DNA from 4 places in the Pseudodesulfovibrio alkaliphilus genome. Region 4 is predicted to be linked to each of the others. Evidence: predicted binding sites of a transcription regulator. Region 4 holds the regulator's gene; each other region holds the start of a gene.
What was found. Region 4 encodes sigma-54, which starts transcription at its own class of promoters, with help from an activator protein. Its sites were predicted from a motif close to CTGGCACGGNNNNTGCTT; they were not measured.
Positions count from the first base shown of each region.

Region 1: the regulator sigma-54 is predicted to act here: its motif matches at 4,933-4,950, upstream of GKC30_RS03150 (YeiH family protein).
Region 2: the regulator sigma-54 is predicted to act here: its motif matches at 5,390-5,407, upstream of GKC30_RS06495 (flagellar hook protein FlgE).
Region 3: the regulator sigma-54 is predicted to act here: its motif matches at 5,201-5,218, upstream of GKC30_RS15060 (NifB/NifX family molybdenum-iron cluster-binding protein).

Region 1 is NZ_WODC01000001.1:655,023-662,545, reverse strand. It holds gene GKC30_RS03180 (hypothetical protein) at 1-57, opposite strand, end outside; gene GKC30_RS03175 (glycosyltransferase family 4 protein) at 267-1,451, shown strand; gene GKC30_RS03170 (sugar transferase) at 1,448-2,068, shown strand; gene GKC30_RS03165 (universal stress protein) at 2,065-2,487, shown strand; gene GKC30_RS03160 (glutamine synthetase family protein) at 2,745-4,088, shown strand; gene GKC30_RS03155 (ferritin-like domain-containing protein) at 4,169-4,702, opposite strand; gene GKC30_RS03150 (YeiH family protein) at 5,028-6,779, shown strand; gene GKC30_RS03145 (hypothetical protein) at 6,900-7,190, shown strand; gene GKC30_RS03140 (hypothetical protein) at 7,201-7,523, opposite strand, start outside.
Region 2 is NZ_WODC01000003.1:215,739-223,261, forward strand. It holds gene GKC30_RS06470 (hypothetical protein) at 1-887, shown strand, start outside; gene GKC30_RS06475 (glycosyltransferase) at 984-2,165, shown strand; gene GKC30_RS06480 (Hpt domain-containing protein) at 2,241-2,597, shown strand; gene GKC30_RS06485 (OmpH family outer membrane protein) at 2,675-3,205, opposite strand; gene GKC30_RS06490 (methyl-accepting chemotaxis protein) at 3,370-5,286, opposite strand; gene GKC30_RS06495 (flagellar hook protein FlgE) at 5,504-7,120, shown strand; gene GKC30_RS06500 (hypothetical protein) at 7,523-7,523, shown strand, end outside.
Region 3 is NZ_WODC01000012.1:8,968-16,490, forward strand. It holds gene GKC30_RS14040 (pyridoxal phosphate-dependent aminotransferase) at 64-1,254, shown strand; gene GKC30_RS14920 (hypothetical protein) at 1,701-1,874, opposite strand; gene rbp (RNA-binding regulator) at 1,970-2,233, opposite strand; gene GKC30_RS14050 (DUF697 domain-containing protein) at 2,506-3,732, opposite strand; gene GKC30_RS14055 (Mrp/NBP35 family ATP-binding protein) at 3,816-4,676, opposite strand; gene GKC30_RS15060 (NifB/NifX family molybdenum-iron cluster-binding protein) at 4,779-5,006, opposite strand; gene GKC30_RS14065 (sigma-54 interaction domain-containing protein) at 5,314-6,639, opposite strand; gene hypB (hydrogenase nickel incorporation protein HypB) at 6,762-7,430, opposite strand; gene GKC30_RS14075 (hydrogenase maturation nickel metallochaperone HypA) at 7,486-7,523, opposite strand, start outside.
Region 4 is NZ_WODC01000007.1:90,421-97,943, reverse strand. It holds gene rapZ (RNase adapter RapZ) at 1-137, opposite strand, end outside; gene GKC30_RS11145 (PTS sugar transporter subunit IIA) at 156-605, opposite strand; gene hpf (ribosome hibernation-promoting factor, HPF/YfiA family) at 608-1,147, opposite strand; gene rpoN (RNA polymerase factor sigma-54) at 1,183-2,589, opposite strand; gene lptB (LPS export ABC transporter ATP-binding protein) at 2,834-3,559, opposite strand; gene lptA (lipopolysaccharide transport periplasmic protein LptA) at 3,560-4,432, opposite strand; gene lptC (LPS export ABC transporter periplasmic protein LptC) at 4,446-5,066, opposite strand; gene GKC30_RS11115 (KdsC family phosphatase) at 5,067-5,594, opposite strand; gene kdsA (3-deoxy-8-phosphooctulonate synthase) at 5,587-6,396, opposite strand; gene pyrG (CTP synthase) at 6,397-7,523, opposite strand, start outside.

The sequences.
Region 1 (7,523 bases), on a different contig from region 4:
GTGGACCTCACGTTCTCCGGTGCGCTGGGCGTTGGTGTTCAAGACGTATTCTGGCATCCACAGCTCCTTGGTTTGACCCGGACTGGCATCCCTCTATGTTGCATGTATAGAGTGTCCGTCATAAAAATCAACTGCCAATGCTGTGTCGACGCCCGCGTCTCCGGCGGAGTGTGCCGGGCCATCGCTGTTTCCAAAGGCCCGCGCTTTTGATAGGGAGTGACGATCGGCCGCCGTCGGGCGCGGCCGGGCTGAAAACGGGGAGAGCAATGAGGATAGCCGTCATCGGCGGGTACGCGCCGTCTCTGATCAATTTTCGCGGGCCTCTGCTGGCCCGGATGGTGGCCTTGGGCCATGAGGTCCACGGGCTGGCTCCGGCCCATGTCCCGGATGTGGGGCCGCAGCTTGAGGCCCTGGGAGCGGACTATCACCGTATCCCGCTTTCCCGCCGCGGCATGAATCCCCTGGCCGACATCGGGGCCTTGCTCCATATCAAGCAGGCGCTTCAACGTATCCGGCCGGACATGGTCCTCTCCTACACCTTCAAGCCCGTTGTCTACGGCTCCCTGGCGGCGCGCATGGTCTGGGTGGGAGAGAGAAAGCGCGTCTACGCCATGATCACCGGCCTGGGCTACGCCTTCACCGAGGAGCCGGCCGGGCTCAGGCGGCGCATTCTCTTCAACGTGGCCAAGGGCATGTACCGCTCGGGCATCAACGCCTGCGACGGGATCATCTTCCAGAATCCAGATGATGAGAATTTTTTTCAAAGGCTCGGGGTCGTGCCGGAGCGGGTGGCCACCACGGTGGTGGGCGGCTCGGGCGTGGATCTGGACCATTATGCCGTGGCCCCATTGCCCCAGGAGACGGTGTTTCTGTGTCTCTCCAGGCTCCTCAAATCCAAGGGCGTCGGTTTGTTCGCCGAGGCGGCCGCCCGGCTCAAGGCGCGACATCCCGGAGCCGTGTTCCGGCTGGCCGGGCCTCTTGAGAGCGGGGGCGATGCCGTCACCCCGGACGAGATCGCTGCCTGGCGGCGCGACGGAGCCCTGGAAGTGCTGGACCCGGTGGACGACGTGCGCCCGCTCCTGGCCGGGGCATCCGTGTACGTGCTGCCCAGCCACTACCGCGAGGGCGTGCCCCGCTCCATTCTTGAGGCCATGAGCATGGGCCGGGCTGTTGTCACCACCGATGCGCCGGGCTGCCGGGAGACCGTTGAGCCAGGCCTAAACGGATTTCTTGTGCCGCCCAGGGACGTAGAATCCCTGACCCAAGCCATGGAGCGGTTCATCCTCGATCCTGCCCTGGCCCGGACCCTGGGCGCCGCCAGCCGGGCCAGGGCCGAAGCGCGTTTTGACGTCAACCGGGTCAACGACGCCATCCTGGCTTTCATGGGCCTGCTCCCTGGCGGGCCGGGAGCGGAACCCGGTCGCGAGGCCGGAGCCGGGGCCGAGGCATGAAGAGGCTTTTCGATCTGGTCGCGGCAGGCGCGGCCCTGCTCCTCCTCTGGCCGGTGCTGGCCGTCCTGGCCTTGGTCGTTCGTCTCGCTCTGGGGTCCCCGGTATTCTTCCGCCAGGTCCGGCCCGGCCTGCACGGCAGCCCCTTCACCATCATCAAATTCCGCACCATGCGCCATGCCGAGGGGCGCGACGGCAAGCCGCTGCCCGACTGCGAGCGGCTGACCCGGTTTGGCCGTTTTCTGCGGGCCACCTCGCTGGACGAGCTGCCCGAGTTGATCAACGTCCTGCGCGGCGACATGTCCCTGGTGGGACCCAGGCCGCTGCTCATGGCTTATCTCGACCGCTATTCGCCGCGGCAGGCGCGTCGCCACGAGGTGCGGCCCGGCATCACCGGCTGGGCCCAGGTCAACGGGCGCAATGCCATTTCCTGGGAAGAGAAATTGGAGTACGATGTGTGGTATGTGGACAACCGTTCCCTGGCACTGGACCTGAAAATCCTCTGGATGACGCTGGGATCGGTCTTCAGGGCCGATGGGGTCTGCCAGCCGGGCCACGCCACTACGGAGGAATTCATGGGCAACGCCGACAAGCCCGAAGACAAGGAGGGACACCGATGAACATCACCCGCATCCTGCTGCCCGTGGACGGCTCGCGTTTTTCTGACGCTGCCGCGGACATGGCCATGGACATGGCCGCCAGCTTCAACGCGTCCGTCGTGCTCCTGCATGTGCGCAAGACCGTGCCCACCGGCCTGGGCCAGCCCAATGCCGACGAACTCCTGGAGTACCTGACCAAAAACGCCGAGGTGGTCATGGCCCATTATCGCGGCAGGCTGGACAACGCCAGGATCGACTACATCGATCTGGTCGTCGGAGGCGGTGTCGCCGATGTCATCGCCAACGTGGCCGAGGTGGAGAAGTGCGACCTCGTGGTCATGGGCTCCAAGGGCAAGTCCAACCTTGAAGGACTCATCCTCGGCTCGGTCACTCACAAGGTACTCAATATCGCCCACTGCCCCGTACTGGTGGTCAAGTAGGTTCGCCGCCGCCCTGGGCGGGGCCAGGAGGCACGGGCTCCGCCGCCTGGACCGCCGGACCGGGACCGCATCCGTCTGACGGGCGGACGGGCATCAAGTATCTGGACATTTGTGTTGATCACGCCCCAGGTAAGCGGGTAACACGGACCCATGGCGCCGCCTCGCCTTTTACGCCGAGTAGCATCGGGCTGAATTCCGGCCCCGGCCCCAGGCGGCAGAACCGGCCCGCTGCCGGAAACCCCAGACGGAGGAAAGGTATGAGCATCCCGGTATTCAACTGCAAGAACGCGGACGACGTGATGAAGGCGGTCAGCGATTATGACGTGAGCTTCATCCAGTATTGGTTCGTGGACATCCTGGGCACGCTGAAGAGCTTCCAGCTCACGCCAAGCGAGCTTGAGGCGTCCTTTGAGGAGGGCATGGGGTTCGACGGTTCGTCCATCCTCGGATTTTGCCGCATCGATGAGTCGGACATGGTTGCCATGCCCGATCCGACCACCTTCCAGATATGCTCCTGGCGGCCCGCGGAACGCCCGGTGGCGCGCATGTTCTGCGACGTGGTCAATCCCGACGGCTCGCCCTTTGCCGCCGACTCCCGCTATGTGCTCAAGCGGGTCATGGGCATGGCGGCGGAAAAGGGCTACACCTTCTACGTCGGCCCGGAACTTGAATTCTTCCTCTTTGCCGATGATCAGGACACCCAGGTGCTGGACTCGGGCGGCTACTTCGACGCCCCGCCCCTGGATCTGGGCAACAACATCCGCCGCGACATCATCTTCGCCCTGGGGGCCATGGGCATTCAGGTGGAGTATTCCCATCACGAGGTGGCTCCGTCCCAGCACGAGATCGATCTGCGCTACCAGGACGGGATGATCATGGCGGACACGGCCATGACCTATCGGGTGGTGGTCAAGGAGACCGCCCGCAAACACGGCTGCTACGCCACCTTCATGCCCAAGCCCATCTTCGGCGAAAACGGTTCGGGCATGCATGTCCACCAGTCCCTGTTCAAGAACGGTCGCAACGTCTTCTACGACGCAAGCGACGAGTACAATCTCTCGCCCGAGGGCAAGTCCTACATCGCAGGCATCCTCAAGCACGCGCCCGAGTTCGTGGCCGTGACCAACCAGTGGGTCAACTCCTACAAGCGGCTGGTTCCCGGCTACGAGGCCCCGGTCTACATCGCCTGGGCCAGGCGCAACCGCTCCGCCCTGGTCAGGGTGCCCATGTACAAACCGGGCAAGGAGGCGGCCACCCGCATGGAGCTGCGCTGCCCGGACCCGGCGGCAAATCCCTATCTCTGCTTTGCCGTGCAGCTCGCCTCGGGCCTCAAGGGCATCGAGGAGAATTATGTGCTGCCCGATCCGGTGGAGGAGGACATCTTCGCCATGAACGACCGGACCCTCAAGCGTAACAAAATCAAGGCCCTGCCAGGCTCCCTGTACGAGGCCGCCACGGTTCTGCGTAAATCCGCCTTCATGAAGGAGGTGCTCGGCGAGCACCTGCATACCGCTCTGGTGGAGAACAAGCTGGCCGAATGGGACGAATACCGCACCCAGGTCACAGAGTATGAACTGGACAAATACCTTCCCATTCTCTGATTCTATCCGCGCCATTGCATGACAAAAGGCCCTTCGCGCACGAAGGGCCTTTTGCTTTTTTGGCGTGTCGGCAGGGAAGGCTATGCGTCCTTGGCCACGGCGAAGCCCTGGGGCTGAAGGCCGGTGGAGGCGGGGGTGCCGGCGATGCGGGCCAGGAAGTTGTCTCCCAGCTTGGTGATGTGCTCGCTGACGCCGTCGAAGTAGTTGAAGTGCTCCTGCTCCTCTTCAATGAGGGTCTCGAAGAGCTTGACGCTGATGCTGTCGCCGTTTTCCCTACAGGTCAGCAGGAACTGGTTGTATACGTCGATGGTCACATCTTCCAGGTCGGCGGAGAATCCGAAGATTTCCTGGACCGCCTGATTGCGGACCGTCTTGGCGTCCGCTTCGCTCACCGGCTCGCCGCCCAGCTCCTTGACCCGCTCGGCGAGCATCTCGGCATGACGCATCTCGTCGATGGCGATGAGCTTCAGATTCTTGGCCAGATCGCCGTAGTCCATGGCGTCCAGGCCATAGTGCTGGTTCATGTACTGCGAGATGGCGGTCAGCTCCATGGCCCTGGCCTTGTTCAGTACCTCGATCACCTTTCCGCGTCTGGTTTCCTTGTCTTTGGTCATGATTCCCGTCCTTGGTTGTCGATTATGGTTTGGGGATGCTCTGGGACCACCGATACCATGGTCGGGGCCAGGGGCGCAATGTGCCGCCGCCTCCGCCACGCCACGCGGCCGGGTGCAAAGCCGGGATGTCGGTCTGCGGGGGGGGCGGTGCAAAGGGAGCTTTACGGTCCGTGAGGTGCTGCTTGTGACATCTTCCTGTGATTTCGGGCAGGTGCATGGTCGCAGCCAAAGTGGCCCGGCATTTGCTCAAGGCGGCATGTCGGCGGCGGACCGTGCCTGCGGGCAGGCGGCCTTCGGCGAAAAAATCACTTTGAGGAGAACGGCTATGGCAGAGAATGTTGCGCAAGAAAGAGACGATGTGGTGGTGGACAAGGCTACCAGCTCGTGGTCCGACCTCTGGAAGAAAGAGGATTACTGGGCCATCTGGCTGGGCTTTTTGATCCTGATCATCGGTTCCGTCATCTATTTCAATAACGAACCGGCCGGGATGCGGGATAAATTCGCCGAGGCCAACGCCATCATGGAGGCCGAAGCGGCCAAGGCGCCCTTCAAGACCGTGGCCTGGTATGAGGCCCAGACGGCCAAGGAGCGGATCAAGGCCAGGGACGGCGCTCTGGCAAAGAGCATCTCGGCCTATCTGGCAAAACCCAAGAAGTGGTCCAGCAATCCTTTGGATTCCCTGATCCTTTCCAAAGAGCAGGCCGACGCCATGAACGCCGCGGCCATGCCTGCGTACGAGGCCGCGGCTGCAGCGGCCGTGCAGGCCAAGACCACGGCCCTGGCCGCCCAGGCCGCTGCCGGGCAGGCCGGATTCAAGGACGCGGCCCTCAACGCCAAGGCTTCGTCCCAGATTGAGGAGTGGCTCAAGCTGCGGACCAAGGCCTCCTCGGCCAAGGGCAAGACCACAAACAAGCCGTACAACCTGATCCCCGGCCTGCTTCTGCTCCTGGTGGTCTTTGGCGCGGTCTTCGCCGTGGGCATGCAGTTTATCGACGGCTCGGGCGCTGCCTTCTTCAAGGGGTTCGGCTTCGTTTTCGGCATTGCGTTCATCGCCTATGTGCTGGCGGGGCAGAAGACCATGGCCTACTACGGCATCGGCGACGCTGCCTGGGCCATCGCCCTTGGCATGATCATCTCCAACACCGTGGGCACGCCCAACTGGGCCAAGAAGGCTTTGCAGGTCGAGTTCTTCATCAAGGCCGGTCTGGTGCTGCTTGGCGCCGAGGTGCTCTTCAACAAGATCGTGGCCATCGGCATCCCCGGCATCTTTGTGGCCTGGGTGGTCACCCCGGTGGTGCTCATCACCACCTTCATCTTCGGCCAGAAGGTGCTCAAGATCAAATCCAAGACCCTGAACATGGTCATCTCCGCCGACATGTCCGTGTGCGGCACTTCGGCGGCCATCGCCACAGCCGCAGCCTGCAAGGCCAAGAAGGAGGAGCTGACCCTGGCCATCGGCCTGTCCCTGGTCTTCACCGCCATCATGATGGTGGTCATGCCCATCATCATCAAGGCCACCGGCATGCCCTACATTCTGGGCGGCGCCTGGATGGGCGGCACCATCGACGCAACCGGCGCGGTGGCCGCTGCCGGAGCCTTCCTCTCCGAGAAAGCTTTGTATGTGGCCGCTACCATCAAGATGATCCAGAACGTGCTCATCGGCATGACTGCCTTCGGTGTGGCCGTGTATTGGTGCACCAAGGTCGAGTGCGTCGAGGGCCAGCGCGTCAGCGCCATGGAAATCTGGCACCGCTTCCCCAAGTTCGTGCTGGGCTTTTTGACCGCATCCATCGTCTTTTCGATGGTTTACAGCGTGATGGGTTCGGATGTGGGCTTCACCATGGTTGACCAGGGCGTGCTGCGCGGCTTCTCCGGCCCGCTGCGCGGCTGGTTCTTCTGCCTGTCCTTTGCCGCCATCGGACTGGCCACCAACTTCCGCGAGCTGCGCCCCTACTTCAAGGGCGGCAAGCCGCTGATCCTGTACGCATGCGGCCAGGGCTTCAACCTGTGCCTGACGCTGCTGATGGCCTACATCATGTTCTACCTGGTGTTCCCGGACATCACGGCCAGCATCTAATCCATAGAACCTACTGCCCTCACCCCACAGGCCGGAGGGGTTCGCGAAATCCTTCCGGCCACCCGTTTCCCCGCCATGGCGGGGAAGCGGGAAGGGCGGGCGGATGCAGGGAGAAGCGCGATGACAACAGTGACGGAAACGACCGGAAGCGGCCTGATGGCGGACCACAGCCTTGGCGTCAGATGGGCCGCGCTGGCCCTGGTGGCGGCGTTGGTCTGGGGGTTCATGTTTGTGGCCGGACCGCGGCTGGCCGCGAGCGTGCCTGCCCTGGGTAGCTTGGCCGCCTTTGTCAATGAGACGGGTATCGAGACGGGCGCCTACTACTACACCAGCGTCGAGATAGTGGGCCACGCCGACCACAATGCGCGCAGCACCATCGAGTATCAACCCCACGGTCCGGGGCCGGAGTAGCCCGCCGGGCTCAATCGGCCGGATCGAACATGGTCTCTATGAGGCGCGAGGCTCCGGTCAGAAAGAGGATGGTCCGGGGCACGACCCCGAGAAAGAAGGCGAACTGCTCGCCCTCGGTCTGGCCAAGGCCCGCGTGCGAATAGAGGGCGAAAAAAAGGAACATGGCCAGAGCGAAGAGCATTGCAAGGGGCAGGGCGGTGGCGATGCGGGAGAGAAGCGCCCGGCCGTCTATGCGCCCGCGCAGACGCAGGACGATGGCCGCTGCCGATCGCAGCACCCCGGTCCAGGACTGGACAAAGGCGTCGGCTGTGGCGACACCGACCATGCCGGACA
Region 2 (7,523 bases), on a different contig from region 4:
CCCTGGCCCTGACGGGCTGCCTGGATGCGGCCCTGGCCGTGCACATGGCGCATTTGGCATCGGACATGGGGAACGAAACCGGGACGATCAGGTTTCTCGGCCGGGCCTTGGCCGAGCTGGCTGGCCGGATGCGGCCCGTCCCTGATGCGTCCGCCACGGCACGGGCCGTGATCCGCCTGCTTGAAGTGGCCGGATGGCGGATGCTGTCCGGGGGCGATCCGGCCGATCTGGTCATGGTCTGCGGCAGGTTGCTTTTGGCCCTGTCGGCTCGGCCGGGACAGTCGGAAAGCGGCCCGCTGCTGCGCAACCTGGCGCTGGCCGCCATGGCCGCGGCGCAGCTGGACAGGGTAAATGCAAGGGTGCGCTTCTTTCGGCCTCTGCCGTGGCTCGAAGGACGACTGGTGCCCCGCCACCCCATGAAATGCCTCAACGGGACGGAGGTCCCGCCCCTTGCCGGCCTGCCTGACGCGGCCAGCCCGGCGGAAATGGTCCGGCGAGTCCGCCGGATGGCCGACCCGGACAGCGCCCTGGTCTTTGTCTACGGCGAAGCCGGTTGCGGGGCATTGCTGTGCAGCGGGACGCGGCTGATGTTCCTTGATCGCGGCGATTCGATCCGGCTCGACCGGCCCTCGGTAGTGACTGCGCCCCGATGCGGCTCGGCAACTGCCGAACGCGCCTATCCGTTCATCGTCTCGGACCATCCGGGGCGCAATGTCTGGGTACGGGGGTTTCTGCCCCCCACCCGCAAGGTGGCATCTTCCTTTGAGGCGCAGCAAACCAAGATATGCCTCAACAACTGCCGGACGCTGGCCATGCAGGAGGTGCTGCTCGTCTTCGAGGGGGGGCACTGGAACCGAGAGGCCGGGGGGGATTGCGTGTATGGCTGACCCTGACGAGAGGCAGATGATCGTCCGGTCCGGCTCTGGCGATTTGCCCCGGATGATGCTAGAGGGAACATGCGGCGGACAGGCCGCACACCCAGCATGAGAATACTGCACGTCATCACCGGCCTGGATGTGGGGGGCGCGGAAACCACGCTCCACAGACTGACGGCCACCATGGACCCGGTACGCTTTCGTTGCCGCGTGGTCAGTCTGGTGGCGCCGGGCGAAATGGGGCGGCGGCTGGCGGATGCGGGCGTGGAAGTGGCGTCTCTGAGCATGCGCCGCGGCGTTCCGTCCCCGGCGGGACTGGCCCGGCTGGCAGGCATGATGCGTTCATACCGGCCCCATGTGGTGCAGACATGGCTCTACCATGCCGACCTTCTCGGTCTGGCGGCGCGGGCCTTGGCCTTTCCCCTGGGCGCTTCGCCCCGGCTGGTCTGGAACATCCGCTGCGCCTTCATGGATCTCGACCGCTACCCCAGGACCACGGCCCTGACGCTGCGGGCCTGCGCCGCCCTCTCCCGGTTCCCGGACGCGACAGTGACCAACTCGGCTGCCGCACGCGATTTCCACCGCGGCCTGGGCTACTCGCCCCGCCGGTTCGAGATCATCCCCAACGGATTCGACGCCGACCGCTTCCGGCCCGACGCCGAGGCCCGGACCGCGGTTCGTGCCGAACTCGGCCTGGGGGCCGACGACCTTGTCATCGGCCACGCGGCCCGGTTCGACCCCATGAAGGACCACCACACCCTGCTGCTGGCCGCAGGCATGGCGTCACAGGAACTGCCCGACGCGGTATTCGTTCTGGCCGGGCGCGGGGTGGACAGCGACAACCAACGCCTTGCCGCCTGGCTGGCCGAGGCGGGATTCGACTCCCGGCCCGGCATCCGGGGAGCCCGACGTGTCCGGCTCCTGGGCGAGCGGCACGACCTTGAGCGGGTGATGGCGGCCATGGACATGCACGTCTCGTCCTCGGCGGGCGAGAGCCTGCCCAATGTGGTGGGCGAAGCCATGGCCTGCGGGGTGCCGAGCGTGGTCACGGACGTGGGCGACAGCGCCGCCCTGGTGGGGAACACTGGCGAGGTCGTGCCCCCTGGCGATGCCCAGGCCCTGGCCCGGGCCATGGTCCGCATGGCCGGCCTGGGACGGCTCGGCCGGGACGCCCTGGGGCTTTCGGCCAGAGAGCGCGTGGTGGCGGGATTTTCCCCGGCTGCGGCGGCCCGTCGCTACGAAGCCCTCTACACCGCCCTGTGCGCCGGGCCGGAAAAATCATTCCCATGACCGGCCCGGGATGGTACATGGCATGAACACCTGTTTGACACGAGCCAAGGCCGCCACAGGCCCGGAGTCCCGAACATGAGCGACCCCCTGTTTGACGAGCAGCGATTTGTGCAGAGTCTCGCCGGAGACATGGAGCTGGCCGCGGAACTGGTCAATGCGTTTCTGGAGGACAGCCCGGAGCGTTCCGAGTCCCTGGCAGCAGCCCTGGAACAGGGCGACATGGATCAGGCGTCCAAACTGGCCCACTCCCTCAAGGGCATGTGCGGCGTGGTCCGCTCCACCGTGAACGCCGGGCTGGCCCTGTCCATGGAGGAGGCGGCCAAGGACGGCGACCTGGGTACGACACGGCGTCTTTACGCCGATTTCGTCGAAAGCCTCGACACCGCACGGCTGGCCATGCGCGAGTTTCTGGCCCGCAACCCGCAGGGCTGACCCGACAACTCCTTCCGAACGAGAAAAAGGCCAGCCCGTCCAAACGGGCTGGCCTTCTCTTGCGGGCGGTCGAAAGGCTACTGTTCGTCGGACGCGGCCGGGGCCTGTTCCGTGACAGCCGCATCGTCCACGACCGGGCGGGCCGGAGGCGTCAGGTCCAGCTCAATGGCGTCCATGGCGGCCGAGATGTCGGCGGTGATGTCCACGGCGTTGTCCACGGCGATGACGGACTGGCGGCTAAGGATGATGGTCAGCCCCTTGTCCTTGCGGTACGTCTCGAGCACCTCGTTGAACTTGGCGTCGATAAGGGCTACCACGCGCTGCTGCTCTTCGTTCATGACGCTCTGCAGTTCGCCCATGGCGGCCTTGTAGGCGGCCACATTCTCCTCGCTCTGGTCCTCCTGCATGGCTTTGTAGGCAGCCTCGGCCTTTTGCTGCAGGGGGGTCCCCAGCTCCTGAAGATAGGTCATGGCCGAGGTGGCCGCCTTGTTGTTCTGGAAGGCGGCGGCTTCATCCACCACGCCGACAGCGATTCCGGCCTGCTGGTTGCATCCGAAAAGGCCGAGGCCGAGCAGCGCGATGGCGAGCAGGACGATGAGACGTTTCATATCATTGGCTCCGTTGGTTGATTGGGTTCACTCTCGCTTGCCGAGGCAGCCACCCTACGCAGGGCGGGGCCTCATGGCAAGGGGCGATTGCTAGGGGGCAAAAAGGCGCGGGACGGCGGCAGGCAGGCCGCCGCCCCGCGCAGGGCGATCCCGGGTCGGGCGGATCAGAACCGCTCGAACTCGTCGTCGGCCTCTGCCTTGTCAGCGGACGCCGCAGACGAAGGCAGGGCGGCCGGGGTTGCGCGGGCCACCTTGGGCCCCTTGGCCGCAGTCTTCGGAGCCGGACCGCCGGACACCCCTGCCAGACGGAAGAACCCTATGGTCTGCTGCAACTGCACGGACTGACCGGCCAGCTCCTCGGACGTGGAGGCCACCTCCTCTGACGTGGCTGCGTTGCGCTGGACCACGGTATCGAGATCCTGGATGGCATTGTTGATCTCTTCGGCCCCCACCCGCTGCTCGCCGGTTGCTGCCGAGATTTCCTGAATCAGTTCGGCCGTCTTGCGGATATCTGGCACCAGCTGTTCGAGCATCTTGCCCGCCCGGTTGGCCACAGCGTTGCTCGACGCCGAGAGCTGGCCGATCTCTGCCGCTGCCGCGCCGCTGCGCTCGGCCAGCTTGCGCACTTCGGCAGCCACCACGGCAAAGCCCTTGCCGTGCTCCCCGGCACGAGCCGCCTCGATGGCCGCATTGAGGGCCAGCAGATTGGTCTGGCGTGCGATTTCCTCGATGATGGTGATCTTGTCCGCGATCTCGGTCATGGCGCCCACGGCCTCGGCCACGGCCTCGCCTCCGTGCTGGGCGTCCCGGGCCGCCTTGCTCGCCAGGGATTCCGTCTGGTTGGCATTCTCGGAGTTCTGGGCGATGCTGGATGTCATCTCCTCCATGGCCGAGGAGAGCTTGTCCACGGCATCGGCCTGATTGTTGGCGCCGATGGACAGATCCTGGGCCGTGGCGCTCAATTCCTCGCCGCCGGCAGAGACCTGCTCGGCAGCGGCATGCACGTCGCCGACGATGCGCTGCAACTGCGCGGCCATTCGTTCAAAGGATTCCTTGAGCATCCGCATCTCGCCGCTGTAGGAGGTCTCGAAACGGACATCGAGATCGCCGTCGCTGATGGCCTCGGCCTGAGCTGCGATGGAGGCCAGCGGCCGGGTTATCAGCCTGCGGGAGACAAGAAAAATGACCAGGATGGCCAGGGCCAGCCCCGTGGCGCCCAGGAGCAGCAGCCGGGTGCGCAGCTGGGCCGCTTCGGTCATGAGGTCGTCCTGGTCGGCGGCCAGGGCCACGATCCAGCCGGTTTCCGGCACCTGGCTGAAGGCCAGGTACTTGATGTCCCCCTGCCACAAATACTCGATGAAGCCGCTTTTACGGGTAATCATCGTTCTGATGAAGTCGTGCTGGCTCACGTCTTCAAAGATGAGCCCCTTGTCGGGGTGGGCCAGGATGCGGCCGTCCAGGTCGAGAATGAAGGCATAGCCCTCGGAGCCGACCTTGATGGGATCGATGTAGGCGGCGGTGAAGGCCGAGGCCATGATGGACATGCCAACATAGCCCACGGTCCGGCCCTTGTCGCGGATACGCACGGCGATGGCCACCCGCGGCTGCTTGCTGACGGGCGAGAGCACGATATTGGAGATGTAGCTGGCCTTGTCTTCCTTGATGATGGTCGTGAAGTATTCCTGGTTGACATAGGAGCGGCCGCGACCGCCCGGATTGGTGGTGACGACGGAGATGCCCTGGGCATCGTGGACAAAGAGGGACTCCAGCGCCGGGTCGGCCTCCTTGGCCTTGACCAGCCAGGCAGTGGCCGCCTCAAAATCGCCGCCAAGGGCCGCCTCGATGACGTACGGATTCTCCGCCGCCAAGTTCAGATAGCGCAGCTTGTCGCCGAGCCAGCCGCTCAAGGTGGAGGTAACGGTTCTGCTGTTTTGGGAAAGGATTTTGTCGGAGATGGACAAGGTCAGGTTTCTGGTGCTCAGGGTCACATCGACGACGATGGCCCCGAGCAGCGCGAGAATGACGACAGAGATGACCAGGATCAGCCTCTGGCCGACCCCGAGGTTTTCAACGATACGCATGGTGCCCCCCCTTTTTGACATGTTCGTGTCAACTTTGGCCTGAGGGCGAGGGGATAATCCATTATAATAATGCGCCGCGGGAAACGTGGCGGAGCCTTTTTCCGTGGCATGGTCCTTGCTGTTTCCCCGGCGGAGAAGCAAAGGGGAAGATGTTGCCGGGGCCGGGTCCCCCGGAGCGCTTCCTGCCTGGCCCAACCGGGCCGGATCGGAGGAAGGTATGGGTTTTAGCAGCTTGTTTGTCGGCGCCACGGGCGTCGTCGCCCACGGCAACCGGATGCAGGTGGTGGCCAACAACCTGGCCAACGTCAGCACCATGGGGTTCCGCCGTGCGGACGCCCTGTTCTGCGACGCCATGAGTCGGCAACTCGCCTCGGGCGGCGGACAGTATGAGTCGGGGGCCAGCTATTCGAGCCAGATAGGCATGGGTGTGGCCATGTCCGCGGTGCGCAACATCTTCACCCAAAGCGGCCTGGAGCTGACGAGCACGTCCACCGACCTCGCCATCTCCGGCAACGGCTTCTTCGGGGTGCGCGACCCGGGCTCGGAAGGCGCTGCCGGGGCCACCCACTACACACGGGCCGGGGCGTTTCGCTTCGATCTCGACGCCTATCTGGTGGACCCCCACGGATTCAGGCTCCAGGGGTATGTCGTTGACCGCCAAACCGGGGAAGTGTCCAACCAGGTCTCGGACGTTCAGCTGCCTTACGAGGACGTGATCATAGACGGCCAGCCTGCAAGGGTGGTGCGTTCCCAACCCCGGGCGACCTCCTCGGTGGCGATGGTCACCAATCTCGACGCCATGTCCGGAGACAAGCACTCGAGCGAGACCAACCCCTTCTTCGCCATGTTGGCCGCCTACGACGGCAGCCGCGCCGACGGCAACCCCTTCGGCGACAACCAGCCCGCCTACTCCTCGAACCTGACCGTGTACGATTCCGAGGGCAACGAGCGCAAACTGAGCGTCCACTTCGATCCCGTTGACACCTCGACGCTGTCCAACGCGGTTCCGGGATACATTTACTGGGAATACCTTGTGGCGCTGCCGACCTCGGCGGACGGCAGCGACGCCTTCAATACCTCCTCGGCCGGGCTGGCCGGAATGGGGGTCTTGGTTTTCACCGACCAGGGCGAGCTGGTGGAGCAGTCGGCCTACTCTCTGGACCCCGGCGCCAGGGCCGACGGAAAGGTCCTGAGCAACTGGGCTCCCGCCTCGTTCAGCGCCGACGGAAAGCCCGAGTTTTCCTTCACCTACGGCAGCAACGGGGCGGCCATCGGGGAGATGGTGACCATAAGCTACGACTTCGGCCTGACATCGCGAACCTCCTCCTGGAAACCGGGCGGGGCCACGGCCGCCGATGTGGGACGCAACGCGAACAACCTGCCGGGCATGGACGATGCCAGACGCGACGCCCGCATCACCACCAGTTACGATCAAAGTTCCTTCACCCTCTTCCAGATTCAGGACGGCCACACCTGGGGCTATCTGCTCAACACCAGCGTGGACAAGGACGGATTCCTCAGCGGTTACTTCTCCAACGGCCAGAGCGAGCAGTTCTATCAGGTCGCCAACTACCGCTTCACCAGCGAGTGGGGGCTGCGCCGCGCCGGAAACAACCACTTCGTGTCCACCGACGCCTCGGGAGAGGCCATTGTGGGCAAGGCGGGCCAGGGAGGCAGGGGCTTCTTCGAGCAGAACTCCCTGGAGACAAGCAACGTGGACATGGCCCAGGAATTCGCCGACATGATCATCACCCAGCGCGGATACCAGGCCAACACCAAGGTCATCACCACCACGGATTCCCTGCTCAACACCCTCATCAGCATCAAGCGCTAGCGCCGGGCAGGACACAGCCGAGGGCCGCCGCCGGAAGCACTCCGGCGGCGGCCCTCGTCGTTTGCGCCGACAGCTTGAACCTCCAGGACAACCCTGACCGGAACCCCTGTCAACAGGCAATGTCCGCCCTTTCTCGTCCTTTCGACTCCTCCTTTCGCCCGTTCTCCGTCCGGGGCGGATTCCAGGGCTATGGTCCGAAAAACCCTTTAACTGACCGGCGAAAAGGTCAAGACAGAGCGGCTGTTCAAAAATGACGAGATGCCGGACGCGGAAACAATGCAAGGCCAAGAGGCGGCTCCTGCACGCAAGGCCTTGATTCGCCCCGTCCTGCGGATTTGTGAACGCATCGACGCAACCACGCGGATCGCCGTTTTCAACAGCCTCTTCACAGGAGGATTCATCA
Region 3 (7,523 bases), on a different contig from region 4:
GTTGCAGGGCCTGACGCTTTGGCCTACACTGACCGCCTAACCAAGCCGCACAAGGAGATTTTCATGCAGCTCATATCGTCCCAGATGGCCAAATACGCCGAGCGTTCGTCCTGGATTCGCAAGATGTTTGAGGAAGGCATCCGGCTCAAGAAGGAATTCGGCGAGGATGCGGTCCATGACTTCAGTCTGGGCAACCCGGACCTGCCGCCGCCCCCGGCCATCAAGGAGGCCCTGGCAGACCTGGCCGCCCAGGCGGACCAGCCCTTTTTCCTCGGCTACATGCCCAACTTCGGCTACCCGGACGTACGCGAGAAGCTGGCCTTGGAGGTCTCCCGCGAGCAGGGAGTGTCTGTTCCCGCCGACAGTCTGGTCATCACCTGCGGTGCGGCCGGTGCGCTCAACGCCTTTTTCCGGGCCGTGCTGGACCCCGGCGACCAGGTTCTGGCTCCGGCACCGTTTTTCGTCGAATACGGGTTCTACGCCGAAAACCACGGGGCCAGCCTTATCACCGTGCCCTCCAAGCCGCTCTCCTTTGAGCTCGATCTTGAGGCCATCGACGCGGCCATCACCCCCAGAACGCGGGTGGTGCTCATCAACTCGCCCAACAACCCCACTGGCGCGGTCTATTCCCGCGACGAACTCGAAGGGCTGGCCGCCATTCTCGCCCGCCACAGCCGGGAGAGGGACAGGCCCATCTTCATCCTCTCCGACGAGCCCTATCGTTTTCTGACCTTTGACGGCGTCGAGGTGCCAAGCGTCCTGCCCGTCTATCCCCACACCGTGGTCTGCTCCTCTTTTTCCAAGAACCTGAGCATGGCCGGCGAGCGAATCGGCTACGCCCTGATCAATCCGGCCATGGAGGGCCGCGAGGCCCTCGTTGCCTCCGTGATCATGGCCAACCGTATCCTCGGCTTTGTCAATGCCCCGGCCCTGGCCCAGCGGCTGCTCGGCAGGGCGCTGGGCAGCTCTGTGGACGTGGCCGTGTACGATGCCCGGCGCAAGGCCATGGCCCGTGTGCTCGACGCCGCTGGCCTGCGCTACACCATGCCGCGTGGCGCCTTCTACTTCTTCCCCGAGGCCCCCGGAGGTGATGATGTGGCCTTTTGCGCCACCCTCCAGGAGGAGAAAATCCTGGCCGTGCCCGGCACCGGCTTCGGCTATCCCGGTTATTTCCGCCTTGCCTTCTGCGTGGGCGAAGAGGTCATCGCCCGCTCGGCCGACGCCTTTGTCCGCGCCGTGGCCCGGGCTTCCTGACCCCGGCCCGGACTCCCTTGAGACTCCTCGCCCCCGCACTTTCCCGCGGGGGCGTTTTTCGTGGCGTGGCCGACATGGCGGAGATGGAAGGCCCTGCCCGGAGTTCAAATATTTTGCCCTCCAGGGCGGTCTGGCCCGGCAAATCGAAATTTTTGAACTGCTCCTCAGGGAAAAAGGCCAGGGCAGAGAGAAAAGACGTTCGTGTAAGTGTTTGAAATGAAGATATTTAAACTTTTTCTTCGAGGTTGTCGTATTGTGGCACACCCGTTGCTAGGTTGAAAGTAACTTCCTTTTTTGCACCGAGAAAAATCCAGGCCTCCGCAAGGGGGCCTTTCTCGTTGGCGCGGCGGCCGGGCGATTCTCCCCTCCAAAACGCGAAAAAGGCCCGGCCCCTGGAATCGGGTCCGGGCCCCTCGCCCGGCAAGGCCGGGCGGCGGACTGCGGGGTCAGCCATCCTGGTCCTGGGGGCTGTGGCCGGTTTCCTGGTGGTCCTCGTCCTCGTCATGCTCCTGAGGGTCGCCGTCCTTGCGTTCCTGTTTGCGCTGGAGCTTTTCCGCCTTTTTCTTCTTCTTTGCCAGTTCCTTCTGTCTTTTTTCAAAGGAGTAGTTGCGCTTGACCAAAAGACCTCCTGGGTGAAACGGGATGAAAGCAAAAGCGCCCGCCTCCCCTGGGAGAGGCGGGCGCCGCAGGCCGTGCTATAGCCTGAAAATGGGGGCTACCAACGGGGGCGCTCCGCACGGGGCTTGGCTTCGTTGACCTTGATGTTGCGGCCGCCAAAGTCCTTGCCGTCCAGGTTCTCGATGGCCTCCAGGGCGCCGGCGTCGTCCATTTCGACAAAGCCGAAGCCACGCGGACGGCCAGTCTCGCGATCCTCGATGAGTTTGACAGAAGTCACCTCGCCGTAGGCGCCGAAAGCGGCACGAACGTCTTCTTCGGTGGCGGACCAGGGCAGATTGCCGACATAGATGTTCTTGGACATGGAAAAAAGTCTCCTGAAAAAATGAATGACTGCGCTTGGTTCCCGTGCACCAAACTTAAGGAAGCAGCGAACAAGATGCACGCTGCTTCTTGATATGCCTGTTTCGATTCAAACCAGCGTCGGACAACATTCAGACCGCGCCTCCACGGGTGCCGCTGGTATAATATGCTAAACCGTAAGCCACGGAAAAACAAAAATCAAGGGGGTGTGATTGGTTTTCTGTTTTTTTTCTGCAAGACGGATATGTTGTGCAGAGTCGCGTCAGCAGGCGTTCAGGGGGGCGTGTTTCCGTTCCCTGGTTTGTTCCGGCGTCCGAACCGGGAAATCAGCGAAGAAAGCGGGCCTCCGGTCCGACTGCCCCTAGAGGCGGTGCGGTTTTTCTGGCGCGATGGCTTGGGATCGGTGTCATTGCTCTCGGGGGTCTGGTGTTTGCCCGGAGCCGCTGCTCTTTTGATAGTGTTGACTGCGCTCTTGGCCGTTTGGCCGAGCCTTTGACCGAGCCTGGCCACGGAGCGGCGGAGGCCCCTGGCCCCGTTGCCCATGGATTCGACTGTTCCGGCGGCAGCATCGCCCATGTTGCGAAAGACGCGAGCCGAACCGGCCCGCATGGCGCTGGTGGAGCCCTTGACCAGCACACGGGTGACGTAGAGGACCGTATCCGCGCTCAAGGTCATGAACACCCGCGATGCCTCCAGGGTGGCCGAGCGGCGCATGGCCCCCCGGGCCTCAAGGCTCAGGTCGAGATAGTTGCGGGCCACGATGCCGCAGCGCAGGGCCAGCAGGCAGTTGGTGGTGCCGCTGAGGACCGAGGCGGTGATGACCCCGGCCACGGCCTGGGCGCCCGGAACGGCCCCGATAGCCGAGCCGCCCACCAGCGGCCCCATGAGTTCGCGTACGTATTCGTCCACGCCCAGTTCGTCCACGGAACCGGCCAGCAGTGAGGTGGCTGCTATGTTGGCATAGAGGTTGATCGTTTCGCGATAGTGCGGCCGCTGGTTGTACAGGCGCGAAAGCCGCCATGTGAGCCGGGAGATGAGAAAGAGGACCACCAGCGAGTCGAGGCGGCCGTTTTGGGCCAGGGCAGTGCTGATGAACACCTGTCGGGCCGTGGTCCTGATTTCGGCATCGGCCCGTTGGCGCAGGAAGGACAGCCCTGCCTCGAGGTCGGCGTCCGACTCCACGTTGATGCCCGCCTCGCGCAGCGTCTTGTTGCGCGTCAGCCGCTGGACCATGGCCCTGCGGAACCCGGCCATCTCCGCGGGGGTCGGGTCCGCATGGACGAGCAGGGGTCTTGGCCGCAGAAAGGCTGCCCTGAGCGCCCAGCCAAGCGAGACCAGGACCGGGGCGAGCAGCGCCCAGTAGGCCCAAGGTTCAAAGGCCGGGTCGAAGCGCCCGGCAAAGGCGGCCAGCCCGGCCACGCAGTCGTGCAGGAAAACCAGGAACCAGGCCACGATGATCACCCCGGTCAGGGCGAGGAGGTTCTTCATGTATCGGGGCATGGCCGATCAATACCCTGTTTGCGGGCCGGTGCAAAGACGGGAAAAGGCCGGGATGAGCATCCCGGCCTTGACTGATGGCAGGTTTATTCCGGGAAGGCGAGCAGGGGTTCGATGACCTGCTGCATGGCCTTGCCCGTGGCCGTGTCGCGGTGGATCTTCATGAATGGGTAGCCCTCGTCGCCCGAGGCGGTCACCTCGGGGTCAAGGGGAATGCGGCCCAGGAAGCGGACGCCCGCCTCTTTGGCCAGGGCCTCGCCGCCCCCGGCATTGAAGATGTTGTGGACTGCGCCGCAGTCCGGGCAGGCGAAGCCGGACATGTTCTCGACTATGCCGAGGACGCGGTTGCCAAGTTCGCCCACAAAGGAAACCGAGCGGCGCACATCGTCTACGGCTACGCCCTGAGGGGTGGTGACGATGACCGCGATGGCCGTGGGGCCAAGGGTCTGGAGAGTGGAAAGGGGCTCGTCGCCCGTGCCGGGAGGACAGTCCACAACAAGGAAGTCGAGGTCGCCCCACATGACATCCTCGACGAACTGCTTGATCAGGCCCATCTTGACCGGCCCGCGCCAGATGACGGCCTGACGGTCGTCCTCAAGCAGGAAGCCCAGCGACATGACGGATAGATTCCGGCTCCAGGACACGGGCTCCATGATCTGGTCGCCCATGTGGGGCTTTTGACCCTTGAGGGAGAGCAGGCGCGGAATGCTCGGCCCGTGGACATCCACGTCGAGCAGCCCGACTTTCTTGCCCGCCAGGGACAGGGCCACCGCAATGTTGGCGGCCACGGTGGACTTGCCCACCCCGCCCTTGCCGGACATGACCACGATCTTGTGTTTGATGCGGCCCAAGGTCTTCTGAAGCTTTTCCTCGCCCTTGTCGCACCCTGTGCTGCTGGAACAGCTGCCGTCCGGCGCGGCCGAGGCGCACCCGCTGCATTCGCTCATGATCTTCTCCCGAGAAAACGGCCCAGGGCCGCCTGATGGTGTTGATGGTTCCGGGTGTCAGGCCCGGTGCACGCCAAAGAAATACCCGCAGTCAGGAAAAAGTCAAACATGGCCCGTGTCCGGCGCGGCGGGGCACTCGGGCGCACCGGGCATGACCAGCCGCGAGAGGCCCCCGCGCCCCAGGGCGTCCATGACTTCATGGATGCCTCCCGTGAGCCAGGGAATGACATGCACCCCGCCCTGTTCGAGCAGGGCGCGGGTGTCGGCGCAGATGGCGCCGCACAGCAAAAGGGATACCCCGCAGGCCAATATGGCGGATGTCCTGTCCATAGGGTCCTTTGAGGGAAGGGATAGGCGGCCTGCGGGGTAAATCGAATCGTCACGCATTTCAAACAGCTTGTACTCGTCCGCGTTTTCGCAGACGGATGCCAGGCGGTCCTTGTAGCACGCCAAACAAAGTAGCGTTCCGGTTTCATGCCGCATGCGTTGCACTTCGCCAGGACCATTCCGACATGCCTTGCTTTAAGCATCAAGCGTGCCATCAGAAAAAGTCTATAATTTCAAGCTTTATCTAAAAAAGAAGAAAAAACAGGGCGAAAAAAACGCCAAAACAAGGCGCAAGGGCTAATTATTCGCCCTAAGGATGGGTGTCGTCAGCCAGGAGGCGGCGCAGGGTGTCCTTGGAAATGCCCAGTTCGCGGCAGGCGGCCATCTTGCGTCCATTGTTGCGCTCCAGGGCGCGGTGGGCGGCGCGGCGCTTGATTTCCTCCATGCTGCCGCCCAGGCCGTTGTCCGAGACTGGGCGGTCGCCCGGGTGCAGGTATTCGGGCAGATGCTCCACCTGGATGAATCCCTTGGCGCAGAGGATGAAGGCGTATTCGAGGATGTTCTCCAGTTCGCGGACGTTTCCCGGATAGTCGTGACGCATGAGCAGGTGCAGCGCGTCTTCGCTCAGGCCGCGAACGTGTTTGCCCTGGATCGCGTTGAACTCGTTCACGAAGTGGTCGGTCAGCAGCGGAATGTCCTCGCGCCGTTCCGAGAGGGGCGGCAGGCGCAGAGTGACCACATTGAGGCGGTAGTAGAGGTCCTGACGGAAGGCGCCCTCGGCCACTCGGGCGGTCAGGTCGCGGTTGGTGGCCGCGACAACGCGCACATCCGCCTTGACAGGAGCCAACCCGCCCAGGGGTTCATAGGTCTTTTCCTGCAGAAAGCGCAGCAGCTTGACCTGGAGGTTGCCCGGCAGGTCCCCGATCTCGTCGAGAAACACGGTGCCGCCTTCGGCCAGGGCGATGCGGCCGGGCTTGTCGGTGCGGGCGTCGGTAAAGGCCCCGGCCTTGTAGCCGAAGAGTTCGGATTCGAGCAGGGTGTCGGGCAGGGCGCCGCAGTTGACGGCCACAAAGGGGCCGCCCTTGCGCGGACTGAGCGAGTGGATGGCGCGGGCAAAGAGTTCCTTGCCCGTGCCCGAGGGGCCAAGGAGGAGAGTGGTGGCCTGGCTGGCGCTGACCTGGGGGAGGATGCCGAAGAGTTTTTCCAGCGCCGGGCTGCGGCCCACGATGTCCTCGAACCGATAGAGGGCCTCAACCTTGCGGCGCATGACGTGGATTTCGGTCAGGTCGCGAAAGGTCTCCACGCCGCCCACCACCTCGCCGTCCGCGTTCCGCAGGGCCGAGGCCGAGATGGAGACCGGCACCCGGGTGCCGTCGCCCCGGACGATGAAGATGGATTTGTTGACCACGCGGTCTCCCCGGCGGATGCAGTGGGCCATGGCGCACTGGCCGTCGCACAGGCTGGAGCGCAGCACGTCCCAGCATTTGCGGCCCAGGGCCTCGGCGGCCGGGATGCCGGTGATGCGCTGGGCCGACTCGTTGAAGTAGGTCACGTTCCAGTCGGCGTCCACGGTGAAGAGCCCGTCCGCGATGGAGGCGAAGACCTCTTCAAGGGGCAGGTTGCGGGGAAAGGACATGGGGGGACCATACCCCCTGGCGCGGGTTATGCCAATGGGGCGTGGCGGCCTTTTGCCGCCGGGACGAGAAACCCCCTCCGGCGCAAGGCCGGGGGGGGCAAGCCATTGTAACGGGATGCGGTCTATTTGCCTGCGAGTTTTTCGGCCCGTTTCCGGCGCAGCCAGTCGTACCAGGCGTCCATGTTCTCGCCGGTTCGGGCGGACATGGCGATGACCTCAATGTCCTTGTTCAGGGTGCGGGCGTGTCCGGAAGCCTTGTCCAGGTCGAAATCCACATAGGGCAGGAGGTCCACCTTGTTGAGCAGCATGACCGAGGAGATGTGGAACATGAGGGGGTACTTCTCGGGCTTGTCGTCCCCCTCGGCCACGGACAGGAGCGTGACCTTGTGGTCCTCGCCCACCTCGAACTCGGCCGGGCATACGAGGTTGCCCACATTCTCCACAAAGAGGATGTCCACTGCGTCCATGTCCAGGGCCTTGATGGCGTCAAGCACCATGCCCGAATCCAGATGACAGCCGCCCTCGGTGTTGATCTGCACTGCCTGGGCGCCTGTGGCGGCCACGCGCCGGGCGTCGTTGTCGGTCTGCAGGTCGCCCTCGACCACGGCCATGCGGAACTCGTCCTTCAGGTCGGTCAGGGTGCGTTCAAGTACCGTGGTCTTGCCCGCGCCGGGCGAGCTCATCAGGTTCAGACAGAGAATCTTCTTGGCCCTGAAGGTGGCGCGCAGCTCTTCGGCGAGCCGGTCGTTGGCTTCGAGCACGTTGCGGACGATGGTTACTTCCTTGGACATGAGCCACCTCTTTGTCGTTGCGCCGGAGCGGTGAAAAAACTGCGGCTTGCGGCCGCTACTCGTCGTCGATCTCAATGGAGTCGATGAGCATTT
Region 4 (7,523 bases):
ATCTTGGCCGACATGCCTGACGGCAAGCCGTCGATGCAAAAAAAACCGAGATCCTCGAAAACCTTAAGTGCGGTGCTCTTGCCCGAGCCCGAGATGCCGGTCACCACGACCACGGGAAAGGTATTGGCAGGTGTCACGGCATGACTCCGGGCGGTCTAAACCTCTTCGAGGAGCTTCCAAAGCGCCTCGAAGTCCTCGGCCCCAATGAATTCGCGACGGAAAGCCTCGTCCTTGAGGACGCGTGAAACCTGGGCGAGGATACGCAAATGCATGCCGGCCACTTTTTCCGGGGCGAGTACGAGAAAGAAGATGGTGCATGGTTTGTGGTCCAGCGCCGTGAACTCGACGCCGGAAACGCTCCTGCCAACCACTACAATGACCTGTTCCAAGTCTTCGAGCTTGCCGTGGGGGATGGCAATGCCGTCGCCTATGCCCGTGGTGCCCAGGTTTTCGCGATCAAGAAGGACACGGACCGCATGGTCCGTGTCCATTTCAGGATATTTCTCCCCCACCGGGGTGAGGAGTTCCGCGAGTACCTCCGGCTTGGAGCCGGAGACGAGATCGTACAGGACAAGATCCTTGTCCAGGTAATCACCGAGTTTCATGCTTAATTTCCAGGATCGATCAGACCGAAGTCGCCGTTCTTGCGCTTGTAGATGACATTGACGCCCTCGGTCTCCGCATTGCGGAAGACGAGGAACTCGTTGTCGAGGGAGTCCAACTGCAGGGCTGCCTCGTCAACGGACATGGGCTTGGGTTCGTATGTGTCGGTTCCCACAATGGTCGGGCCGGGTTTTCCCGCCTTGCCTTCATAGGAAATGAAGTTCATCTGGACCTTGTTGCCACGGGCCTGCCTGCTGCGATCCTTCATCTTCTCGCGCATGCGTCGCAGCTGTGCCTCCAGCTTGTCGAGGACCATGTCGATGGTCGAGTACATGTCTTCGGAATCTTCATAGGCCGAGATGTGGATACCGTCGGCATTGAGGATTATATCAGCCTTGTGACGAAACTTGTCCACCAGCAGGTTGACCTGGAGGTCGGCCTCCGCGTCGGAAACATACTTGCCCACCTTTTCAAAGCGCTTCTGCGCATATCCCTTGAGATGATCAGACGGCTCAAAGTTCTTGAAAGTGAAGCTTATGTTCATACATTCCTCCTGGTTGAATGTGTGGAAAGCCTGCCTTAGAAATACTGCTTTCTCTTGGAGGACGAGGCAATGCCCATGGCGGAACGGTATTTTGCAACCGTGCGCCTGGCGATGTTCACCTCCAGTTTTTCCTGGAGAATCTCGCCGATACGCTCATCGCTCAGGGGCTTTTTCTGGTCCTCCGCGGCGATCATCTGCTTGATGAGCGCCTTGACACTTTCCGAGCCCACCTGGGAGCCGTCGTTGAGGTCCAGCGCACTGTTGAAGAAGAACTTCAACTCGAAGATGCCGTGTGGGGTGGACACATACTTGCTGGTGGTGATGCGGCTGACAGTGGACTCGTGCATCTCGATATCTTCTGCCACCTCCTTGAGGATCAGAGGTTTGAGTTTTGTCACACCTTCCTCAAAGAATTCACGCTGAAAGCGGACAATGCTCTCCACTACCTTGTACAATGTTCTCTGCCGCTGGTACAGGCTTTTCATCAGCCAGGCGGCCGAGCGCATTTTCTCCTGAAAGTAGTCCTTCTCCTTGTTTCTGGCACCCTGCATGGTTTCCATGTAATAGGAGTTCATCTGCAGCCTGGGCAGTCCGTCCTCGTTGAGAATGATGACGAAGTCGTCCCCGTATTTGTAAACGAAGACATCGGGGCTGACATAATGCGGCTCGGTGCTGGAGAAATGCGACCCGGGCATCGGGTCGAGGGTTTGCAAAAGCTCAATGTACGACTTGAGATCGTCCATGGAAATCTTGAACTTGCGGGCCAGAGGCTTGAAACGGTTCTTTTCAAGGTCTTCCAGATGATCGCGGACCAGGGAAACCAGGATGGGGTCGTCGAAGCCGAGCACTTCCATCTGGACCAGCAGACATTCCTGCGGGGTTCTCGCAGCGATGCCCACCGGGTCGAGCCGCTGAACCCGAAGGACGACGGACTCCACTTCCTCGGGCGCGACCTCGGCCATGGCCGCCATCTCTTCTGCTGACGCCTGGAGATACCCATTGTGGTCAAGGTTGCCGACAATCACCTCGCCGATGGACAACTCACGTTCGGTGAAGTCGGAAAGCCGCATCTGCCAGCCGATGTGACCTTCCAGCGATGGTTTTGAGGCCAGCCGGGCCTCGAAGGACAGCCCTTCTTCGGGAACCTCCAGATCGCGGGCCGTGGATTGCTTGGAAGTGCTCGAAAACTCACCGAGGTAGTTTTCCCAATCCGCAGTACGGACAAGCTCCTCCTCGGCCTGGGATTCGGTCAGTTTCTCGGGCTCGCGAATCTCGGTTTCCACCTCGGCTTCATCGAGAAAGGGATTCTCCATGAGCTCCTGCTGAACGGTTTCGAGCAGTTCCAGGCGGGAGAGCTGCAGGAGCTTGATGGCCTGCTGCAGCTGCGGTGTCATGACCAGCTGCTGGGAAAGCTTGAGTTGCTGCCTGAGTTCCAATCCCATATTCTAGACCTCTCGGCGCGGGCTCCACATGGCTCCGCGCCGGGGGTTCGCGACAGTTTTTTTCACCGATCCATTCAACTCCTGCTTTCAACCCTGCCACACATCAAAGCAGGAAGCAATATCTGCCTGATAACCATCTGACAAGCTTGCATTATTCAGATAGGATTATCGGCATGAAAAAAGTGTACCAACGATTCACCCCGCTGTAAATCGCCAAGAACGGATGCAAGGGGAAAAAAGACGTTTAGAGGCGGAAGTCCTCACCCAGATATATCTGACGGGCGCGACTGTCTTGCACGATCTCTTCGGGGCTGCCCTCAAGGATGACCGTGCCCTCGTAGACGAGATAGGCTCTGTCACATATGTTAAGTGTTTCCCGAACATTATGATCTGATATGAGGATGCCGATGTCCATGCTCTTCAGCACGGAGATGATCTCCTGAATGTCGATAACCGCAATGGGGTCGATGCCAGCGAAGGGCTCGTCGAGCAGGATGAACTTGGGATCCATGATCAGGGCTCGGGCTATTTCGAGCCTGCGGCGCTCACCGCCCGAGAGGAACATGGCCGCCTGGTCCGCCAGCTTGGTAATGGTGAACATTTCCAGCAACTCGTTGGCCCTCTTGTGTTGGGCGGCGGGGGGCAGATCCGTTTGCTCGAGGATTATCTGGAGATTCTCGCGTACCGAGAGTTTCTTGAAAATGGAACTCTCCTGGGGCAGATAGCTCACGCCCATGCGGGCCCGCTCGTGCAGGGGCCTGTCGGTCAGTGGTTCGCCATCAAGGGAAACATGGCCTGTATTGGGCTTCACGATGCCCACCAGCATGTAGAACGTGGTGGTCTTGCCTGCCCCATTGGGACCGAGCAGGCCGACCACCTCGCGACGGTGCACCTCAAGGTTGATACCGTGCACCACCTCCTTTTGGCCATAGCGTTTGGAGAGGTTGGCTGCGACAAGTCCGTCCGGCATCTACTGCACCTTGATCTTTTCGGGGGTCAGGAAGATGGCCTTAACGCGCTTGCCCTTGCCGCCCACCACTTCGCTGCGATTCTCGCGGACATGGAAGTTGATCACCTCGCCGGTCAGGCTGTTGGGGCCGTCCTGGAGCATGGGATCATCCTCCATGCGAAGCAGTTGATCCTCCACGAAATATGTCAGCTTGCCGCAGGTGCCCTCGGTGCTGCCTTTTTTGGCCCGCACGGTCCCTTCGGCCACGATGCGCTCAATGCCGTCCACGGAAAACTGTTTGCCGGTACTTGAGGAAAGAAAGGCCGAAAGCCGGTTGGCCCAAAGGGTCAGCTCTCCGTGCACGGCCACCACATTGCCGATAAAGGTGACAGTCCTGCTGTTTTCGTCATAGGTCATGCGATCCGAGGTGATCTTGACAGGAACCCGGCTGGGATCGACGCCCACCTGGATGGGGGCAGGCGGGGTCGGGGCGGCCGGGGCCTTGACCGAGCCCTCGCCCCGGGCCGGGCCGGAGTCTGTTGTCTGGGCGGTGTCCGTAGCGCCGGGCAGAGGCGCACCGGCCGACGGGGACGCGATCACCTCCAAGGCTTTGCCCTCCACAGGGCTCAAAAACCTAGCATTGGCATAGCCCAGGGCGCGGCTTTCGTCGCGCTCGGCCTCGGTGAGGTCAAAGACCGCATACCAGCCGTCCTTGGGAAAATCGACCCTGACGCGCTGCCCCTTGGTCAGGGTGAGCACATGCTCGCTCCGCGGAGAGCGGGCCTCGCGCACGTTGAGATTGCTTGCAGCCTCGCGCACCTCGCCCCAATCGGCCCCGAAGGCCGGGGAAATAAAGGCGAGCAGACAGGCCGCAGCAATGAGCCATCGTGTCATATTTATCAAATGCTTACTCCCTGCCCTGGTCCTGAAACGGACTCGTGTCAAATCCCTTGGGCGCGAACAGCGCCTCGACGCCGCCGGCCGCCTTGAGGTCGAGGCTGACCATGTCTATCTCCACGGCTGCTGCCGTGAGCGTCATGTCCGGGCGGCGTACGGTCACGCCCCCCTTGAGATACACCTTGTCTATGGCCCCTACATAATCAAGATGCGCCGCGTCGAGGGCCATGACCCCGAACCGCCCGGTGACGTTGTCGAACAGGGTCAGGTTGTCGTTGGGCTGATCCACCTCTCCCCTGTCGGCCTTGACGTACACCTCTTGACGCTCCTCGCCGAAATAGGCGGAGAGCTGTGGCCGGGTCACGCCCACCAGCTTGCGTTCCTGGTTGTATTTGGCCTCGGTGGCCAGCAGCTTCCAGGTCATTGCCCCTTTTTTGCCTTGCACCAGCTCAATGTCCTCGGCTGTAATATCGGCCTCGTCAAGCAGTTGGGTCCGGGATTTTTCCGTCACAGGCTGGACGGTCGTTGGCTCAACGATCTGCTCGGTGAAGAAGGCGGCCTTGATGACAATGCCCGCCAGCAGACCGACCAGAAAAATCGTGATGAGCAATAATCCGGGACGCCCTTTCATCTACCCTGCCCACTGCTTCAGTGTGCTGTCCTCGAGTCCTCTGGCGCGCAGGATCAAGGCGACGGCCTCGCGGACAGCCCCATGTCCGCCGGGACGGACCGACACCCAGTGGGCTGCCTCAAGCACCTCGGGCATGGCATTGGGCACACTCAAGGCCAGCCCGGCTTCGCGCATGACCGCGAGATCAATCCAGTCGTCGCCCATGAAGGCGGCTTCGGACGTTTCAACACCGGCCTTCTCGCATATCTCGAGGAAATGTGGCAGTTTGTCATGGTTTCCTGGGTAGTAGTGGGTGATGCCCAGTTCCCTGATCCGGCTGGCCACCGGGGGCTGGTCCAGGCCGGTGATGACCCCCACCTCAACACCCACGGACTGGGCCAGCTTGATGCCGAATCCGTCCTGGACGTTGAACCGTTTCATGACCATTCCTTCGGCGCCATAGTAGAGCCCGCCGTCGGTCAGCACGCCGTCCACGTCAAGCACCAGCAGGCGGATGCGGCTGGCACGCTCCATGACGCCATCACGCATCGGCCAGCTCCCATATGGCCTTGAGCCGACGCAGCAGAAGTTCCACGCGATCCAGAGGCAGACTGTTGGGGCCGTCACACAGGGCGGTGTCCGGGTCTGGATGGGTTTCGAGAAAGATACCGTCCGCTCCCGCGGCCACGGCCGCAGAAGCCAGCACGGGCACATATTCGCGCTGTCCCCCCGAGGCCGCGCCCAAGCCGCCCGGCAATTGCACAGAATGGGTGGCGTCGAAGATCACGGGCACATCGAATTTGCGCATTTCGGGGATAGCGCGCATGTCCACCACCAGATTGTTGTAGCCGTAGGTGGAGCCCCGCTCGGTCAGCCAGATATGTTCGTTGCCCGAGGCGCGGACCTTGTCCACGGCGTTTTTCATGTCCCAGGGAGCGAGAAACTGGCCTTTCTTGATGTTGACGATGCACCCTGTCTTGGCCGCAGCCACCAGAAGGTCGGTCTGTCGACAGAGGAAAGCGGGGATCTGGAGCACGTCCGCCACCTCGGCCACCCTTGCCGCCTGTTCGGGGCTGTGGATGTCGGTGACAATGGGCAGACCTGTCTCGTCTTTGACTTCAGCCAGAATGGCCAGCCCTTCTTCCATGCCTGGTCCGCGAAAGCTTGTCACAGCCGTACGGTTAGCCTTGTCAAAGGAACTCTTGAAGACCAGGGGCAGTGCAAGACGCGAGGCCACGGCGGCAAGGGCGGTCGCCGTCCTCAGGGTGATCTCCCTGCTTTCGATGACGCACGGCCCGGCCAGGACAAAGGGGCCGGACCGGCTGGCCCCATAAAGATCTCTGATAGTCAACTATTTGTCCTTGCTTATTTTTTCATTCTTGGACGCCTTGATGAACTCCCGGAACAAGGGGTGAGGGTTCATGGGGTTGGATTTGAACTCCGGGTGGAACTGGCAACCCAAAAACCAAGGATGGTCAGGCAACTCCACAATTTCCACCAGGGATTCATCCGGCGCGGTGCCCGAAAGAACCATGCCGTGCTCAACGAACTGGTCAATGAACTGATTGTTGAACTCGAAGCGATGGCGGTGGCGTTCGTCGATGTTGACGGCCTGATAGGCAGAATAGGCCACAGTGTCCTTCTTGATCTTGCAAGGATAGGAGCCAAGGCGCATGGTGCCGCCCTTGTTCGATTCCTCGCACCGGGTCTCGGTCTTCTTGGTACGGAAGTCGTACCATTCCTTCATGAGATAGATAATGTTGTGCGGGGTCTGCGGGTCGAACTCCTCGGAGTTGGCCCCATCGAGGCCGATGACGTTGCGGGCGAACTCAATGCACGCGCACTGCATGCCAAGACAGATGCCGAAGAACGGCACCTTGTTCTCGCGGGCGTAGCGGATGGCCAGGATCTTGCCCTCCACCCCGCGTGAACCGAAGCCACCGGGCACCAGGATACCGTCCAGGCCCTTGAGCTTCTTTTCCACGTTCTTGGTCGTCACCTTCTCGGAGTTGACATATTCGAGTTCCACCTTGACATCATTGGCCACGCCGCCGTGGATCAGGGCCTCGTGCAGACTCTTGTAGGCTTCGGTCAGATCCACGTATTTGCCGATGATGCCGATGCGCACCGAGCCGCCGGGATTCTTGAGCTTGTCCACCAGCCGCTCCCAGGGGCCAAGCTCGGCGTTCTTGGCGGGCAGCTTGAGCAGGATGGCGATTTTCTGGTCCACCCCCTCGTCGTAAAACCGGAGCGGCACCTCGTAGATGTTGGATACGTCCACGCCAGTGAAGACCGCATCGCGATCCACGTCGCAAAACAAGGCGATCTTGCGCTTGAGGTCATCATCAAGTTCCACCTCGGAACGGCAGATGATGATGTCGGGCTGGATGCCCACGCTGCGCAATTCCTTGACAGAATGCTGGGTGGGCTTGGTCTTCAGTTCGCCAGCGGCCTTGATGTAGGGCACCAGGGTCAGGT